3 regions of the Kosakonia beeri genome follow, and region 3 is predicted to be linked to each of the others. Evidence: predicted binding sites of a transcription regulator. Region 3 holds the regulator's gene; each other region holds the start of a gene.
The links. The regulator sigma-54, encoded in region 3, starts transcription at its own class of promoters, with help from an activator protein. The targets are predictions, from matches to a motif close to GTTGGCACANNTTTCGCTNT.

Region 1: hycA (formate hydrogenlyase regulator HycA) is a predicted target of sigma-54. The motif match lies at 2,711-2,730, and genes of this name have one in related genera.
Region 2: norV (anaerobic nitric oxide reductase flavorubredoxin) is a predicted target of sigma-54. The motif match lies at 2,274-2,293, and genes of this name have one in related genera.

The regions. Positions count from the first base shown of each region.
Region 1 is NZ_CM135106.1:1,059,761-1,065,200, forward strand. Features, by position in the region: gene hypD (hydrogenase formation protein HypD) at 1-1,078, opposite strand, end outside; gene ACUY4S_RS05185 (HypC/HybG/HupF family hydrogenase formation chaperone) at 1,078-1,350, opposite strand; gene hypB (hydrogenase nickel incorporation protein HypB) at 1,341-2,213, opposite strand; gene hypA (hydrogenase maturation nickel metallochaperone HypA) at 2,217-2,564, opposite strand; gene hycA (formate hydrogenlyase regulator HycA) at 2,765-3,232, shown strand; gene ACUY4S_RS05205 (4Fe-4S dicluster domain-containing protein) at 3,330-3,938, shown strand; gene hycC (formate hydrogenlyase subunit 3) at 3,935-5,440, shown strand, end outside.
Region 2 is NZ_CM135106.1:1,086,965-1,092,404, reverse strand. Features, by position in the region: gene gutQ (arabinose-5-phosphate isomerase GutQ) at 1-643, shown strand, start outside; gene norR (nitric oxide reductase transcriptional regulator NorR) at 640-2,154, opposite strand; gene norV (anaerobic nitric oxide reductase flavorubredoxin) at 2,337-3,788, shown strand; gene norW (NADH:flavorubredoxin reductase NorW) at 3,785-4,918, shown strand; gene hypF (carbamoyltransferase HypF) at 4,863-5,440, opposite strand, start outside.
Region 3 is NZ_CM135106.1:571,767-577,206, forward strand. Features, by position in the region: gene elbB (isoprenoid biosynthesis glyoxalase ElbB) at 1-120, shown strand, start outside; gene mtgA (monofunctional biosynthetic peptidoglycan transglycosylase) at 126-848, shown strand; gene npr (PTS phosphocarrier protein NPr) at 850-1,122, opposite strand; gene rapZ (RNase adapter RapZ) at 1,119-1,973, opposite strand; gene ptsN (PTS IIA-like nitrogen regulatory protein PtsN) at 2,019-2,510, opposite strand; gene hpf (ribosome hibernation promoting factor) at 2,591-2,878, opposite strand; gene rpoN (RNA polymerase factor sigma-54) at 2,901-4,334, opposite strand; gene lptB (LPS export ABC transporter ATP-binding protein) at 4,383-5,108, opposite strand; gene lptA (lipopolysaccharide ABC transporter substrate-binding protein LptA) at 5,115-5,440, opposite strand, start outside.

The DNA.
Region 1 (5,440 bases), 490 kb from region 3:
ATGCGCCCTCCGAGGAGACCATCAGCGCGCCAAAGGCGCTTTGTGGATTACAGGTGTTACCAAACAACGGGCACTGGTGCGGTTTGCACCGACCGGTCAGCACATCGCCGCAGCGCGCGCGCGGATCGTCATATACCTGCTGCACCGCCGGGCGAAAATGGCGTTCGGCATCGAAACGTTGGTACTCTGCCGTCAGGTGTACACCCGACTCGCCAATGATCCCCAGTCCGCGCCATTCACTGTCGCCATCGACGGCAAACACATCGGCAATGGCGGCCTGCGCCAGGCGATTGCCTTCATCCGGCACTACCCGGCGGTACTGGTTTTCTACCCGGCTGGCGGCGGCAATTTTCTGCCCAACCAGCATGACCACGCCTTGCAACAGATCCAGCGGTTCGAAACCGGCTACCACTAACGGGCGCTGGAACTCATCGGCAATGAAAGTATAGGCCCCGGTGCCGATCACCATGCTGACATGACCGGGGGCAAGGAAGGCGTCGATGCCATTATCCGGTTGCTCCAGCAGGCTACGCAGGGTGGGGATCAGGGTGATGTGCTGACAGAAGAAATAAAAATTGCTCACGTTGCGGGCTTTCGCCTGTTGGAGCGTAATGGCAGTGGCGGGCATAGTCGTTTCAAACCCAAGGCCAAAAAACACCACTTTGCGTTGTGGATTGTTCTGCGCCAGCGCCAGCGCGTCCATTGGCGAATAAACGATACGGACATCTGCGCCGCGCGCTTTCGCCTGCAACAGCGAGCCATTTTTTCCTGGCACGCGAATGGCGTCGCCAAAGGTACAAAAGATGACTTCCGGGTGGCTGGCGATCTCTACGCAGGTATCAATGCGCCCCATCGGCAATACGCAGACCGGGCAGCCGGGGCCGTGGATAAATTCAATATTTTCCGGCAGCAGTTGATCAAGCCCGAATTTGAAAATCGCATGGGTATGACCACCGCACACTTCCATAATGCGCAGTGGGCGCGCTGGGGTATAGGCGAGATGCGCCGCCTGTTCACGCAGGTGGGCGATAAGCTGCATCACGTGTTCCGGGGCGCGGTATTCATCGACAAATCGCATTATTTCGCCTCCCCGAACAGCAGCGCGCCGACGTCCGGCTCGACATCGAACATGTTCTCCAGCGCGGCCAGCGTGTCCCGGGCTTCTTCTTCATTAATAACGCTCATGGCGAAGCCCACATGTACCAGCACCCACTGCCCAAGGCGCGGCTGACCGTGGTCGTCGTGACTGCCCACCAGTGTTAAGTCGACATCGCGTTGAATGCCGCAAACATCGACTTTGGCCTGTAAACCGTCAATGGCGCTGATTTGCCCCGGAACGCCTATGCACATCGCTGCGTCTCCAGCCAGTCAATCCAGTTCGCCATGCCTTCGCCGTGCGTTGCCGAGATAAGGATGATCTCTATGTTCGGGTTGACCTCTCTGGCGTACGCAATGCACTTGTCGACATCAAAGTTGAGGTACGGCAGCAGGTCCACTTTATTCAGCAACATTAGCGAGGCAGCGGCAAACATATGCGGATATTTCAGCGGTTTGTCTTCACCTTCGGTGACCGACAGCACCGCCACTTTATGGCGTTCGCCCAGATCGAAACTGGCCGGACACACCAGGTTGCCCACGTTTTCAATAAACAGAATGCCGTTATTCGCCAGCGGCAGACGCGGCGCGGCATCGGCAATCATTTGCGCATCGAGATGGCAGCCTTTACCGGTATTGACCTGGATTGCGGGCGTGCCGGTGGCGCGAATACGCGCGGCGTCGTTGACGGTTTGTTGATCCCCTTCGATCACCGCGCAGGAGACACGTGATTTCAGGCGTTGCAGCGTTTCGGTGAGCAGGGTGGTTTTACCGGAGCCGGGGCTGGAAACCAGGTTCAGCACCAGTTGTTGTTGCGCGGCGAAACGGGCGCGGTTGCGGGCGGCGATACGGTTATTTTTATCCAGTACGTCGATTTCCACTTCCAGCATGCGCTTCTGGCTCATGCCCGGCGCATGGGTACCGGCTTCGCCATGGCCATAGTGCAGGTCGCCGTTATCGAGCTGGGTCGGGTTAAACTCACGCGTTTTTACGCCAGTGATTTTCAGCGCCGGGCGATCCGCCGGAGCAAAGGGGGCACCGCGAAAAGCGGAATGAGGGTTATGCTCATCGCCCTCAATATAAAGGTTACCGTCCTGACAACCACATGTTGTACACATTCTTTACTCCTCAATTTCCAGTCGCTGAATTTGCATTCCATCGTCGGCGACGATGTGCAGTTGGTCGCTGTGGCATTGTGGACAGCGGCGAACGCGCTGGGATAGCAACGTCACATAGCGCTGGCAGGACTCGCACCAGCACTCCGCCTGTTGTTCTTCGATGTGCAGTGTACAACCTTCCGCCAGGGTGCCACGGCACACCAGATCAAAACAAAACGTTAAAGCCTCGGTTTCGACGCAGGAAAATGCGCCGACTTTTAACCACACGCCGGTAACCCGATGCGCGCCGTTTGCCCTGGCCTGCTGTTCAATGATTTCCAGCGCTCGCTGACACAGTGTGATTTCGTGCATAACGCCTCCTTAGGAACTTTGCCGCGTTAATGCAATAAGAGTGCCAGCGTGGGAAAAGACACGGTGTCGATGTCGAACATGACGAAATGACACGTCGAAATGGCGAGGGTTTGTGATTTTAAGTTATAAAAATCAATAGTTTAAAATTTGGCATGGATGATGCTTTACCGCCGTTGTTTCAATTAACCGGGTAAGCAGATATGACGATTTGGGAAATGAGTGAAAAGGCGGACTATATCGCCGGGCGGCATCATCGACTACAGGAAGCGTGGCGCGATTACTGCAATACGCTGGTTCAGGGCATTACGCTGTCGAAGGCGCGTTTGCACCATACCATTGGCAGTGCGCCGGAACATCAACTGTGCTTTGCCTTATTCGAACACTTCACTGTCTCCATCACCCTCACCGGGGGCTTTAACGGTCACACCATTGAATACGCGCTGGCCAGCAAAGACGGTAGCGCCCCGCGCCTGATTGGCGAAGCGAAGATCACCTGTGAGGGCCTGATTGACGGCGTGATTAACAATCGCGATCGCGAAAAAGTGCTGGAGCACTATCTTGGCAAGATCGCCGATGTTTACAACAACCTCTATACCGCCATGGAAACGGACTCGCCGGTCACGCTCACGTCGCTTGCCAGCCATGGTCAGCAACCTGTGCTGGCCTGAGTCCGGGTGTCGACACGTGTCGAAGTGACACGTTGGGTGACACGTTTCGTCATAAATGACCGCCCGAAAGCCGGGTGAATCAGTTGAGGATTTGCTGGTGAACCGTTTTGTAATTGCCGACGCTTCGCTCTGTATTGGTTGCCATACCTGCGAAGCTGCCTGCGCCGAAACGCACCGCGCGCAAGGGTTGCAGGCAATGCCGCGACTGCGTGTAATGCGTAGCGAACATGAGTCTGCGCCGCAGCAGTGCCACCACTGCGAAGATGCGCCCTGCGCGGGCGTCTGCCCGGTGAACGCGATTAACCGCGTTGACGGCGCGGTGCAGTTAAATGAAAGTCTGTGTGTCAGTTGTAAACTGTGCGCGATTGCCTGCCCGTTTGGCGCGATTGAATTTTCTGGTAGTCGCCCGCTGGACATTCCCGCCAACGTCAACTCACCGAAAGCACCCGCTGCTCCCCCTGCGCCTGCGCGTGTCAGTTCCCTGCTCGACTGGGTTCCCGGGGTGCGTGCTATCGCCGTGAAGTGCGATCTCTGCCATTTCGATGATCAGGGCCCCGCCTGTGTGCGCATGTGCCCGACCAAGGCGCTGCATCTGGTCAATAACCGCGACATGGCCCGCGCCAGCCGTCGGAAGCGCGAACTGACTCTCAATACTGGATATGGCGATCTCTCGCTGTTTCAGGCGCAAAACCGGAGTGCGAAATGATGACCCTCTCTTTGTTAAGCAGTGCGGTTGCTGTCTGGTGTTGTGCGGCGGCGCTGGCCTATTTATTTAGCCCTGCCAAAGCGCTCAGCGGTGTGCTGGCTGGCCTTGGCGGCGCGGCGGGCGGTGTAATGACCACCGCGGCGGGTGTGATGACACTGTTAAGTGCGCAGCCCGTGAGCGGCGCGATGCAGATCATTCACTATCACCTGTTGGTCACGCCGTTAAATGCGGTCTGGCTGATAACGCTGGGGGTGTGCAGCACGTTTACCAGCCTCTATAACATTGCCTGGCATCGCCATGAGGCAGTAAAGAGCAACGGCTTGCTGATCAATTTACTGATGGCTGCTGCCGTTTGTGCTGTCTGCGCAGCGAACTTTGGCGCGCTGGTGGTGATGGCAGAGATCATGGCGTTGAGCGCGGTGTTTCTCACCGGGAGTAGCGAGTCCGGCAAATTGTGGTTTGTGATGGGGCGTTTCGGCACGATCCTGCTGGCGATAGCTTGCTGGCTGCTGTGGCAGCGATATCACACGCTTGACCTGCTGTTGTTGAGCGGGCAAACGCCGGGCAGCGATGTCTGGTTACTGGGCGTGGTGGGGTTTGGTCTGCTGGCAGGGATCATTCCGCTGCACGCCTGGGCGCCGCAAGCGCATGCGAACGCCGCCGCGCCTGCGGCTGCGCTCTTTTCTACCGTGGTGATGAAAGTGGGGGTGTTCGGCATTCTTAGTCTGTCCCTGCTCGGCGGTCAGCCACCGCTGTGGTGGGGTGGGGTGTTGCTGGTGCTGGGCATGCTGACGGCTTTTGTCGGCGGCTTGTATGCGCTCATGGAACACAACATTCAGCGCCTGCTGGCATACCACACGCTGGAGAATATCGGCATTATCCTGCTCGGCCTGGGTGCGGGTGTTACGGGGCTCGCGCTACAACAGCCCGCGCTCATCGCGCTGGGTCTGACGGGCGGCTTGTACCATTTGTTCAATCACAGCCTGTTTAAAAGCACGCTGTTCCTTGGGGCCGGTGCGTTGTGGTTTGGCACGGGCTATCGCGATATCGAAAAACTGGGCGGTATCGGCAAACGGATGCCGGTGATTTCGCTGGCGATGCTGGTCGGTCTGATGGCAATGGCCGCGCTGCCGCCGCTCAATGGTTTTGCCGGCGAATGGGTGATTTATCAGTCTTTCTTCCGGTTAAGCACCAGTGGTGCGTTCTCACTGCAACTTATCGGGCCGCTGCTGGCGGTTGGCCTGGCCGTCACTGGCGCGCTGGCCGTGATGTGTATGGCCAAAGTGTATGGCGTCACGTTTCTTGGCGCGCCGCGTACCCCGCAGGCGGAAACCCCGCGTTCTGTTCCCTGGCTGATGACCGCCTGCGTTGCCGCACTGGCGCTGTGCTGCGTAGCGGGCGGGGTGGCAGCCCCCTGGCTGCTGCCGCGGCTGTTTGCCGCGGTACCGTTGCCGCTGGAAACCGCCAATACGCTGGTATCGCCGCCGATGATTGCCCTGCTG
Region 2 (5,440 bases), 520 kb from region 3:
CCTGCCCCGGCTGGAAGAGAAATCCGTCGCACTGCTGGCGATGACCGGTAAACCGCGTTCGCCGCTGGCGTTAGCCGCCCATGCGGTGCTGGATATTTCCGTGGAACGTGAAGCCTGCCCGATGCATCTGGCCCCGACCTCCAGCACCGTCACCACGCTGATGATGGGCGATGCGCTGGCTATGGCGGTGATGCAGGCGCGCGGCTTTGATGAAGAAGACTTTGCCCGCTCCCATCCGGCAGGCGCGCTGGGCGCACGCTTGCTGAATAAAGTGCACCACCTGATGCGCAAAGATGAGCAACTGCCACAGGTACAGCTGACCACCAGCGTAATGGACGCGATGCTGGAACTCAGCCGCACCGGGCTGGGTATGGTGGCAGTATGCGACAGCCAGCGCCGCGTACAGGGCGTCTTTACCGATGGCGACCTGCGTCGCTGGCTGGTAGCGGGCGGTGCGCTCAGCACCGACGTCAGCGAAGCGATGACCCACGGCGGTATCACGCTAAATGCCCACAGCCGCGCCGTAGACGCCAAAGAACGGCTAATGCAGCGTAAGATTGCTGCCGCCCCCGTCATTGATGACGCCGGACTTCTGGTCGGCGCCATCAACCTGCAGGACTTCTATCAGGCGGGCATTCTCTAACCCTTAAGGCCCAGGCGTTTCGCCAGCCGGTGCAGGTTGGCAACGTCCATTTCCAGCCTGCGGGCGCTGGCGGCCCAGTTGCCGCCGCTCTCCTGCAACGTGCGGGAAACCATCGTCCGTTGAAAATCCTCTGTTGCCTCGCGCAGGTTCAGCCCGACAGGCAGTTCCGCCAGTGCCGGTTCCGGCTGCGCGGGTTCATCAGTCAGGGAAAAATGGCGTGCTTCGAGCACCACTTCACCCTGATTACGCGTGCCGCGCGCCAGCACCACTGCCCGGTGGATAGCATGTTCCAGTTCGCGCACATTGCCTGTCCAGCGGTAACTGAGCAAGTGGTGACGCGCGCCGGGGCTGAGCACCACGCGGCCAAGCCCAAGGCGCAGGCGGCACTGCTCGCAGAAATACCCGGCCAGCAGCACCACATCGTCGCCCCGCTCGCGCAGCGGCGGCACCGACAGCGGAAAAACACTCAGCCGGTGGAACAGATCTGCGCGGAACCGCCCGGCCAGCACCTCTTCGCGGAGATCCCGGTTAGTGGCCGCCAGCACACGCACATCCACACGTAAGCTACGATCGTCCCCCACTCGCTGAATGTCGCCATATTGCAGCACACGCAGCAGTTTTGCCTGTAACGACAGTGAAAGCTCGCCGATTTCATCCAGGAACAGCGTGCCATTGTCAGCCATTTCAAATTTGCCGCTACGGTGGCTAATCGCACCGGTAAAGGCCCCTTTGACATGACCAAACAATTCGCTTTCCGCTACGCTTTCCGGCAATGCAGCACAATTGAGATAAACCAGCGGGTTCGCGGCACGCGGCGATCCTTCGTGGATTGCTTTCGCGACCAGCTCTTTGCCGGTGCCGGTTTCGCCACTGATCAACACATTAAGATCGGACGCCGCGACAATATCGATCTCTTTTTTCAACTGCGTCATCCCGGCGGAAAGACCAATCATCTCGCTGTGCGCCACCTGCTCAAACGCCGCTGGCGCGCCGGGCAGCATATTCTGGCTTTCCAGTTGCTCAATCAGCAGCGCATTATTGAGCGCTCCTGCCGCCAGCGCCGCAATCAGCCGCAGCTCTTCATCACTAAAGGTGTCGAACTGGTCAGGTGCCATCCCATCCAGCGTCAGGGCGCCAATCAGGTTCTGCCCGGCAAACAGTGGCAAACCAACGCAGGCATGCACTTTCAGGCTCTCCTGCCCGGGAATTAACCCATCGTAGGGGTCGGGCAAGCCACTGTCCGCCGGGAAACGCACCACATCTCCGGCACGGGCAATGGCTTCCAGCCGCGGGTGGCCTTCCAGGGTAAAACGCCGCCCCAGTACGTCCTGCGCCAGCCCATCAATGGCCAGAGGAATAAACTGCCGTGCCTCATAGCGCAGCAGCGCTGAGGCGTCGCACTCCAGCACCTGACGCAACGTGGTGATCAACCGCTGGAAACGATCCGCATGCCCAATACCGCTCTGCAATTCAATGGCGATGCCCGCCAGCACATTCAAGGAAAAACTCATTCCAGCCTCACTGTCAATTTGACAATGCATAGTGTCATATTGACTGCATACATCATAGTCATTCTGACTGTGAAATTTTCACTGTAAAAATAAAACCATTTAAAATCATACAAATAAAAGTTGGCACGTTACTTGATATATGTCCTGCATCGAATTTAAGAAAACGACACAGGACAACTGAAATGACCATTCATGTAAAAAATAACATTCACTGGGTTGGGCAACGCGACTGGGAAGTGCGTGACTTCCACGGTACCGAATATAAGACCCTGAAAGGGAGCAGCTATAACAGTTATTTAATTCGCGAAGGCAAAACCGTCCTGATCGATACTGTTGATCATAAATTCAGCCGCGAGTTTGTGCAGAACCTGCGGAGTGAAATCGACCTGGAGATGATCGATTACATCGTGATTAACCACGCTGAAGAAGATCATGCAGGCGCGCTCACCGAACTGATGTCGCATATCCCTGACACGCCCATTTACTGTACCAACAATGCCATCGACTCCATTAATGGCCACCATCACCATCCGGAGTGGAATTTTCACGTCGTCAAAACCGGCGACACGCTGGATATTGGCAACGGCAAACAGCTGATTTTCGTTGAAACCCCGATGCTGCACTGGCCAGACAGCATGATGACCTACCTGACTGGTGACGCTGTGCTGTTCAGTAACGATGCTTTTGGCCAGCACTACTGCGATGAACGGCTATTTAATGATGAAGTGGATCAGGCTGAACTGTTTGAACAGTGCCAGCGCTACTATGCCAATATTCTGACGCCGTTCAGCCGCCTGGTAACGCCAAAAATTACTGAAATCCTCGGTTTTAACCTGCCGGTTGATATGATTGCGACCTCACACGGCGTGGTATGGCGCGACAACCCCACGCAAATTATTGAGTTGTATTTGAAATGGGCGGCGGATTATCAGGAAGATCGCATCACGATTTTCTACGACACCATGTCCAATAATACCCGCATGATGGCAGATGCCATTGCCCAGGGGATCAACGAAGTAGACCCGCGAGTGGCGGTGAAAATTTTCAACGTTGCCCGCAGCGACAAAAACGACATTCTGACCAATGTGTTCCGTTCTAAAGGTGTCCTGGTCGGCACCTCGACAATGAATAATGTGATGATGCCGAAAATCGCCGGCCTGGTCGAAGAGATAACCGGCCTGCGTTTTCGCAACAAACGCGCCAGTGCTTTCGGCTCGCATGGCTGGAGCGGCGGTGCCGTAGACAGACTCTCAACCCGCTTACAGGATGCAGGCTTTGAGATGTCTGTCAGTCTGAAAGCCAAATGGCGGCCCGATATTGATGCACTGGAAGTGTGCCGCCAGCACGGTCGCGAGATTGCCCGCCAGTGGGCGCTGTCACCACTGCCAGAACCGGCGACTCCCGTCAGTACGCCAGCGCAACAAGCCTGCGCGTGTGCAGCTGCCGCTGCAGCCTCTCTCGGCCCGCAAATGCAGTGCAGCGTCTGCCAGTGGATCTACGATCCCGCCAAAGGCGAGCCGATGCAGGACGTCGCCCCAGGCACGCCGTGGAGCGATGTGCCGGATAACTTCCTGTGCCCGGAATGCTCATTAGGTAAAGAGGTGTTCGACGAACTGGCGACGGAGGCAAAATGAACGCAGGCATTGTGATTATTGGCTCCGGCTTTGCCGCCCGCACGCTGGTTAAAAACATCCGCAAACTGGATGTCACCCTGCCGCTGACGCTTATCGCCGCCGACAGCATGGACGAGTACAACAAACCGGATCTCAGCCATGTCATCAGTCTTGCACAGCGAGCAGACGACCTCACCCGCCAGTCGGCGGGTGAGTTTGCCGAGCAATATGCTGTGCAACTGTTTCCGCATACCCGCGTTACCGCCATTGATACAGAGAACCAGATCGTGAAAAGTGCCGACCAGCACTGGCCGTACGACAAACTGGTGCTGGCAACCGGAGCAGCGGCATTTATTCCGCCGCTACCAGGCAGTGAGCTCATGCTGACGCTCAACAGCCAGCAAGAGTACCGCCAATGCGAAGCGCAGCTGCGCGATGCCCGCCGGGTACTGATTGTCGGCGCAGGACTGATTGGCTGCGAACTGGCGATGGATTTTTGCCGCGCGGGCAAAACCGTCACCGTACTGGATAACGCCGCCAGCATTCTGCCCTCACTGATGCCGCCTGAAGTGAGCGGCCGTTTACAGCACTGCCTGACGGCGATGGGTGTGCGACTGCTGCTGAAATCCCGCCTGCTGTCGCTCGAACAAACCGACAACGGCATCCGTGCCGCGCTGGATGATGATCGTGAAACCGAAGTGGATGTGGTGGTTGCCGCAACCGGTCTGACGCCGCAGGTTGGTCTGGCGCAGTCTGCTGGTATTAACGTCGGGCGCGGCATTGTGGTCGATAGCACGCTGCAAACCAGCCAGCCGCAGATCTTTGCGCTTGGCGACTGTGCAGAGATCAATGGCCGCGTACTGCCCTACCTGCAACCTATCCAGTTAAGCGCCATGACGCTGGCGAAGAATCTGACCGGCAACAGCAGGCCACTCACGCTCCCTGCCATGCTGGTGAAAGTGAAAACGCCGTTGATGCCGCTGCATCTGGCCGGTGAGACGGCGCGCAACGATCTGCGCTGGCACATCGCCACCGACGCCGATGGCATGGTGGCCAAAGGAATGGATGCAGAGGATACACTGCGCGCGTTTGTCGTCAGCGAAGATCGGATGAAAGACGCTTTTGCGCTTCTGAAGACGCTGTCTGCTTAAGGCGAGCTGCCGCCACCAACCCCTGACCAAAGGCAATTCCGCCGTCGCCGGCGGGTAAACGATGCGGGAATAACAACCGGAATTCCGACAGATACGCCCGCAGGCGGGCTTTCAGCAGGCGGTTATGCATGACTCCGCCGCTGAACACCAGCGTCGAAATCGCGCGCGACGTTGCCTGCTGGCGCGCCAGCGTTGCCATTCCTTGCGCCAGCGCATCATGAAACGCCCATGCCCGTTCCGCCGGGCTGGCTTTCCAGTTCAGCCACTGCCGCCAGAACACAGTCAGATCGAGACGGTTGCCGCGCACCGGCAGCGTCACCGGATGGTTTACCCCGCTGCACCCCGCCGCCAGCGCTTCTAACTGACAGGCCGCCTCACCTTCGTAGCTCAACTGCAGCGGCGCGCACTCCAGCGCACAGGCCACGGCATCGAACAGCCGACCACATGAGGAAGCCAGCGGCGCATTGATGCCCCGCTCGACAGCCCGCGCCAGTAATGGCCAGTTCTGCCGCTCAAGCACTG
Region 3 (5,440 bases):
GTGATCGACGAAGAGAACAAAGTGGTGACCACCCCGGCGTACATGCTGGCGGAGGACATTGCCCAGGCGGCGACGGGCATTGAAAAACTGGTTTCGCGAGTACTGGTGCTGGCCGAATGAAAGGAATGTTTCGCGGCCCGCTGAAAGACTTGTTCAAACGATTGCTGCTGCGGGTTTTGTTGGTGCTGGCCGCCTTCTGGGGCGGCAGCATTGTGCTTTTCAGTTTCCTGCCGGTGCCTTTCTCCGCTGTGATGGCAGAACGGCAATTGGGGGCATGGTTAAGCGGTGATTTCGGCTATGTGGCGCATTCTGACTGGGTCAGTATGGATGACATTTCCCCGGCAATGGCGCTGGCGGTGATTGCTGCGGAAGATCAACGATTTCCCGATCATTGGGGGCTGGATCTACCGGCGATCCAAAAGGCGCTTTCCCATAATGAACGGCATGAAAACCGGATCCGCGGTGCATCGACGCTCTCTCAGCAGACGGTGAAGAACCTGCTTCTGTGGGATGGAAAAAGCTGGGTGCGCAAGGGGCTGGAGGCCGGGCTGACGCTGGTTATGGAGACCGTCTGGAGTAAGCGGCGGATCCTCACCGTGTATTTGAACATTGCGGAGTTCGGCGAGGGGATTTTTGGCGTGGAAGAGGCAGCACAACGCTACTTCCATAAACCCGCAAGCCGGCTTTCCGCTTCGGAGGCGGCGCTACTGGCCGCTGTATTACCTAACCCGATACGGTTTAATGCAGGCGCGCCTTCGGGCTATGTACGCAGCCGACAGGCATGGATTATGCGGCAGATGCGCCAGCTCGGCGGCGACGAGTTTTTGCAGCGTAACGCGCTACATTAATTCAGTCTTCGTCAAAACCGGCGTTAAACAGCGCGATCACTGCAGCCAGCGCTTCGACTTCCTGTGGACCGTTGGCTTCAATCTCTATCTGCCGTCCTTTGGCGGAGTCCAGCATCAGCAAAGCAATCACGCTGCTGGCTTCCGCTTCGGTTCCTTCGTCGTTGCGTAACAGGACTTCGGCATCAAAGCCCTGTACCAGTTCAAACAGTTTCATCGCCGGGCGAGCATGCATACCCAGCTTATTGGTTATCTCAACGGTCTGTTTTACGGTCATGTTTTGCGTTTTTCCAGCGTACGGTGACGGGACTGAACGTTTTTACCGCGTGAACGGAAATAATCCGCCAGCTGTTCGGCGACGTAGACAGAGCGGTGTTTACCGCCGGTACAGCCGATAGCCACGGTCAGATAACTGCGGTTGTTGGTTTCCAGCATCGGTAGCCACAGTTCAAGATAGCTACGGGTCTGGTAAATAAAGTTATGCACTTCGGTGTGCCGGTCAAGGAACGCTGCGACAGGTTTATCGAGACCGGTCATGGGGCGCAGTTTGGGGTCCCAGTGTGGGTTAGGCAGGAAGCGCACGTCAAAAACGTAATCGGCATCGATCGGAATGCCATGTTTGAAGCCGAAGGATTCAAACACCATTGTCAGCTCACGCTCGCGTTTGCCCAGCAGGCGCGTGCGCAGCATTTCTGCCAGCTCGTGCACCGACATTTCTGAGGTATCGACGATCAAATCTGCCCGGGAGCGCAGCGGCTCGAGCAGGTTGCTCTCTTCGTCTATTGCGCTTTCCAGCGACAGATTTTTACTGGAGAGCGGGTGAAGACGGCGGGTGTCGCTATAGCGGCGAATCAGCGTGTTGCGATCGGCGTCCAGAAACAGCAGTTGCGGGGAAAACGAGTCCGGCAGATTATTCATCGCCTGTTCGAATATTTCCGGAGATTCCGGCATATTGCGCACATCAATACTGACAGCGGCTGATGTCTGGCGATCGGCAAGCGTGCGTGCCAGATCCGGCAGCAGAACGACCGGGAGGTTATCGACGCAATAAAAACCCATATCTTCCAGGGCGCGGAGCGCCACTGATTTGCCTGAACCCGAACGACCACTTACGATCATCAGGACCATGGATCATCTCTCCTCAAAGCGACGGATAAAAAAGCAGTCTGTCCGTTACGCATCGTCACTGTCGCCTTCTGTTTGCGTGATGATCTGATACAGTTCTTCATCACTTTGCGCGCTGCGTAAGCGTCGGCAGATAGTTTTATCCGCCAGGCGTTTGGCGACCAGCGAGAGTGTATGCAAATGCGTTTTGGTTTGATCTGCTGGCACCAGTAACGCAAAGAGCAGATCGACAGGCTGATTATCGATAGCGTCGAAAGCAATGGGCGTCTCGAGTTGTACAAAAACGCCAACGGCGCGAAGCGTGTCTTCTTCGAGCTTACCGTGAGGAATGGCGATACCGTTACCAATACCGGTACTGCCCATTTTCTCACGTGTCAGAATCGCTTCGAAAACGACCTGCGGCGGCAGGCCCAACTGTTTTGCCGCCAGCTCACTGATGATTTCCAGAGCGCGTTTTTTGCTCTGACAGTGAACGCCGCTACGGGTACATTCCTGGTTAAGGACATTGCTCAACTGAAGAGCGGAATCGTTGTTCATCATAATTTCACCTAAGCGACGCCAGTGCAGACACCCTGCCGGGTTGCGGCAGGGTGCAACGCGCCAAACGGACGCCCGGACAATTAGTGTTGTTTCAGTTTATCTTTATGCTTCGTGAGCTGCCTCGCCAGTTTATCAATTAAACCGTCGATTGCAGCATACATATCCTGCCCTTCCGCACTGGCATGAAGCTCCCCTCCATTTACATGGAGCGTCGCATCCGAAGTGTGAGTCACTTTCTCCACTTTCAACACAATATAGACCTGATTAATCCTGTCGAAATACTGTTCAAGTTTAGCGAATTTGCTGTTCACAAAATCGCGAAGTGCATCAGTGATCTCGACGTTCTGTCCTGTGATGTTAAGCTGCATAGTGTCTTCCTTATCGGTTTGGTCAAACCAGTTGTTTGCGCTGGTTAGACGGCGGAATGGATAAAGACTCTCGATACTTTGCAACGGTACGCCGCGCCACCATGATTCCCTGATCGGAAAGGAGGGTGGTCAGCTTACTGTCACTCAGTGGTTTCGCAGGGTTTTCTGCGGCGATTAACTTCTTCACCAGTGCGCGAATCGCCGTCGACGAGGCTTCGCCACCGCCTTCGGTGCTTACGTGACTGGAGAAGAAATATTTAAGTTCAAAAATGCCGCGTGGACTATGAAGGTACTTCTGGGTTGTCACACGAGAAATCGTGGATTCATGCATTTCGACGGCCTGCGCGATATCCGCCAGCACCATCGGTTTCATAAACTCTTCGCCTTGCTCAAAGAAAGCCTGTTGCTGTTCAACAATACAGCGGCTAACGCGCAGCAGTGTATCGTTACGGCTTTCCAGGCTTTTAATCAGCCATTTCGCTTCCTGCAGATTACTGCGGATAAACTGGCTATCGGCGTCGTTACGCGCGCCGCCGCACATGGAGGCATAATGCTGGTTAATTTGCAGACGCGGAATGCTGTCGGTGTTCAGTTCGACTGCCCAGCGACCATTGTGCTTACGCACCAGCACATCCGGAATAACATATTCCGGTTCCCCGGTCTGGATTGACTGGCCCGGACGAGGATCCAGCGACTGGATCAGATTGACGGCTTCCTTCAGCACATCTTCTTTCAGTCGCGTTACGCGCATCAGCGAGCGGAAATCGTGATTAGCAAGCAGATCGAGATGTTCGCTAATGATAAGCCGGGCCTCTTCACACCACGGGGTGTCTTTAGCAAACTGAGAGAGTTGGATCAGCAGGCAATCGCGCAGATCCCGTGCCGCAACACCGACAGGGTCGAAGCGTTGGATACGTTTCAGCACGGCTTCGACTTCATCGAGCCCGACCTCTTCGTTGCCCATGCTTTCCAGGATATCTTCCAGCGACACGGTCAGATAACCGGTGTCGTCAACGGCATCAACAATGGAGGTCGCGATAGCGCGATCGGTATCGGAAAACGGCGTCAGTTCCACCTGCCACATAAGGTAGTCTTGCAGGGACTGCGTGGTTTCACCCTGATAAATCGGCAGTTCGTCATCAACGTAATCGTTACTGCTACCGGATGGGGTACCCGCGGTGTAGATCTCATCCCAGCTCGCATCCAGCGGCAGTTCGTCAGGCATCTCTTTTTGTTCGAGAGCATCGACGCTATCCAGTCCTTCGTTATCCTGGCTTTGTTGGGTATCCACTTCTTCATGAAGATCGGTTTGTTCCAGCAATGGATTACTCTCCAGCGCTTGCTGAAGTTCCTGCTGAAGTTCCAACGTGGACAACTGCAATAGACGGATAGCCTGTTGCAGTTGTGGCGTCATGGCCAGCTGTTGGCTGAGCCTAAGTTGCAAACCTTGCTTCATATTCAGAGCAGCACTCTCCGACAAAATACGTCAATAAACTCTACCCTATCAGAGTCTGAAGTCTTCCCCAAGATATACGCGCTTAACGTGTTCGTCTTCAAGGATTTGCTGCGGTGTTCCATGCGCAATTAAATGCCCCTGGCTGACGATGTAAGCACGTTCGCATACCGCCAGCGTTTCGCGGACATTATGGTCGGTGATCAGGACACCCAACCCGCTGTCACGCAGGTGTTCGATGATGCGCTTAATATCAATAACCGAAATGGGGTCAACGCCGGCAAACGGCTCATCAAGTAAAATGAATTTGGGATTCGCCGCCAGCGCGCGGGCAATTTCCACGCGTCGACGTTCGCCGCCGGACAGCGCCTGGCCCATGCTGTCGCGCAGGTGCTCAATATGGAACTCTTCCATCAGCTCTTTAGCGCGATCGTCACGCTGCTCGGCCGTCAAATCGTCACGTATTTGCAGCACTGCCATCAGGTTGTCGTAGACGCTCAAACGGCGAAAAATTGACGCTTCCTGCGGTAAATAACCAATACCGCGACGCGCGCGTGCATGCAGCGGCAGCAAGCTAATGTCTTCGTCATCAATGATGATATTACCGGCGTCACGCGGCACGATACCCACAACCATATAAAAGGTGGTGGTTTTCCCTGCGCCGTTAGGACCGAGAAGGCCGACGATTTCGCCAGAGTTCACCGTCAGGCTGACATCTTCAACAACACGACGGCCTTTATAAGCCTTGGCGAGATTCTTTGCAGTTAAGGTTGCCATAACGAATTAGTTACTCTTTTTTTGCGCCGGAGCCGGGGTTTTGTTGCCGTTTTTATCCTGCAACTGCGAAGGCACCAGTACGGTAGTTACGCGTTTACCTTTCTCACTGAATGCCTGCATTTTCTGCTCTTTGACCAGATAGGTGATTTTGTCGCCCTTGATATTGCTATCCAGTTGTTCGAGGTAAGCATTGCCAGTTAACACCACGAAGTCGTTAGCCAGTTCGTAATGCATCTGCGAGGCGTGGCCTTTTACGGGTTTACCGTTATCCTGCATCTGGTAGAAGGTGGCCGGGTTGCCATAGCCATCGATGATCTCTTTGCCCTGCTCAC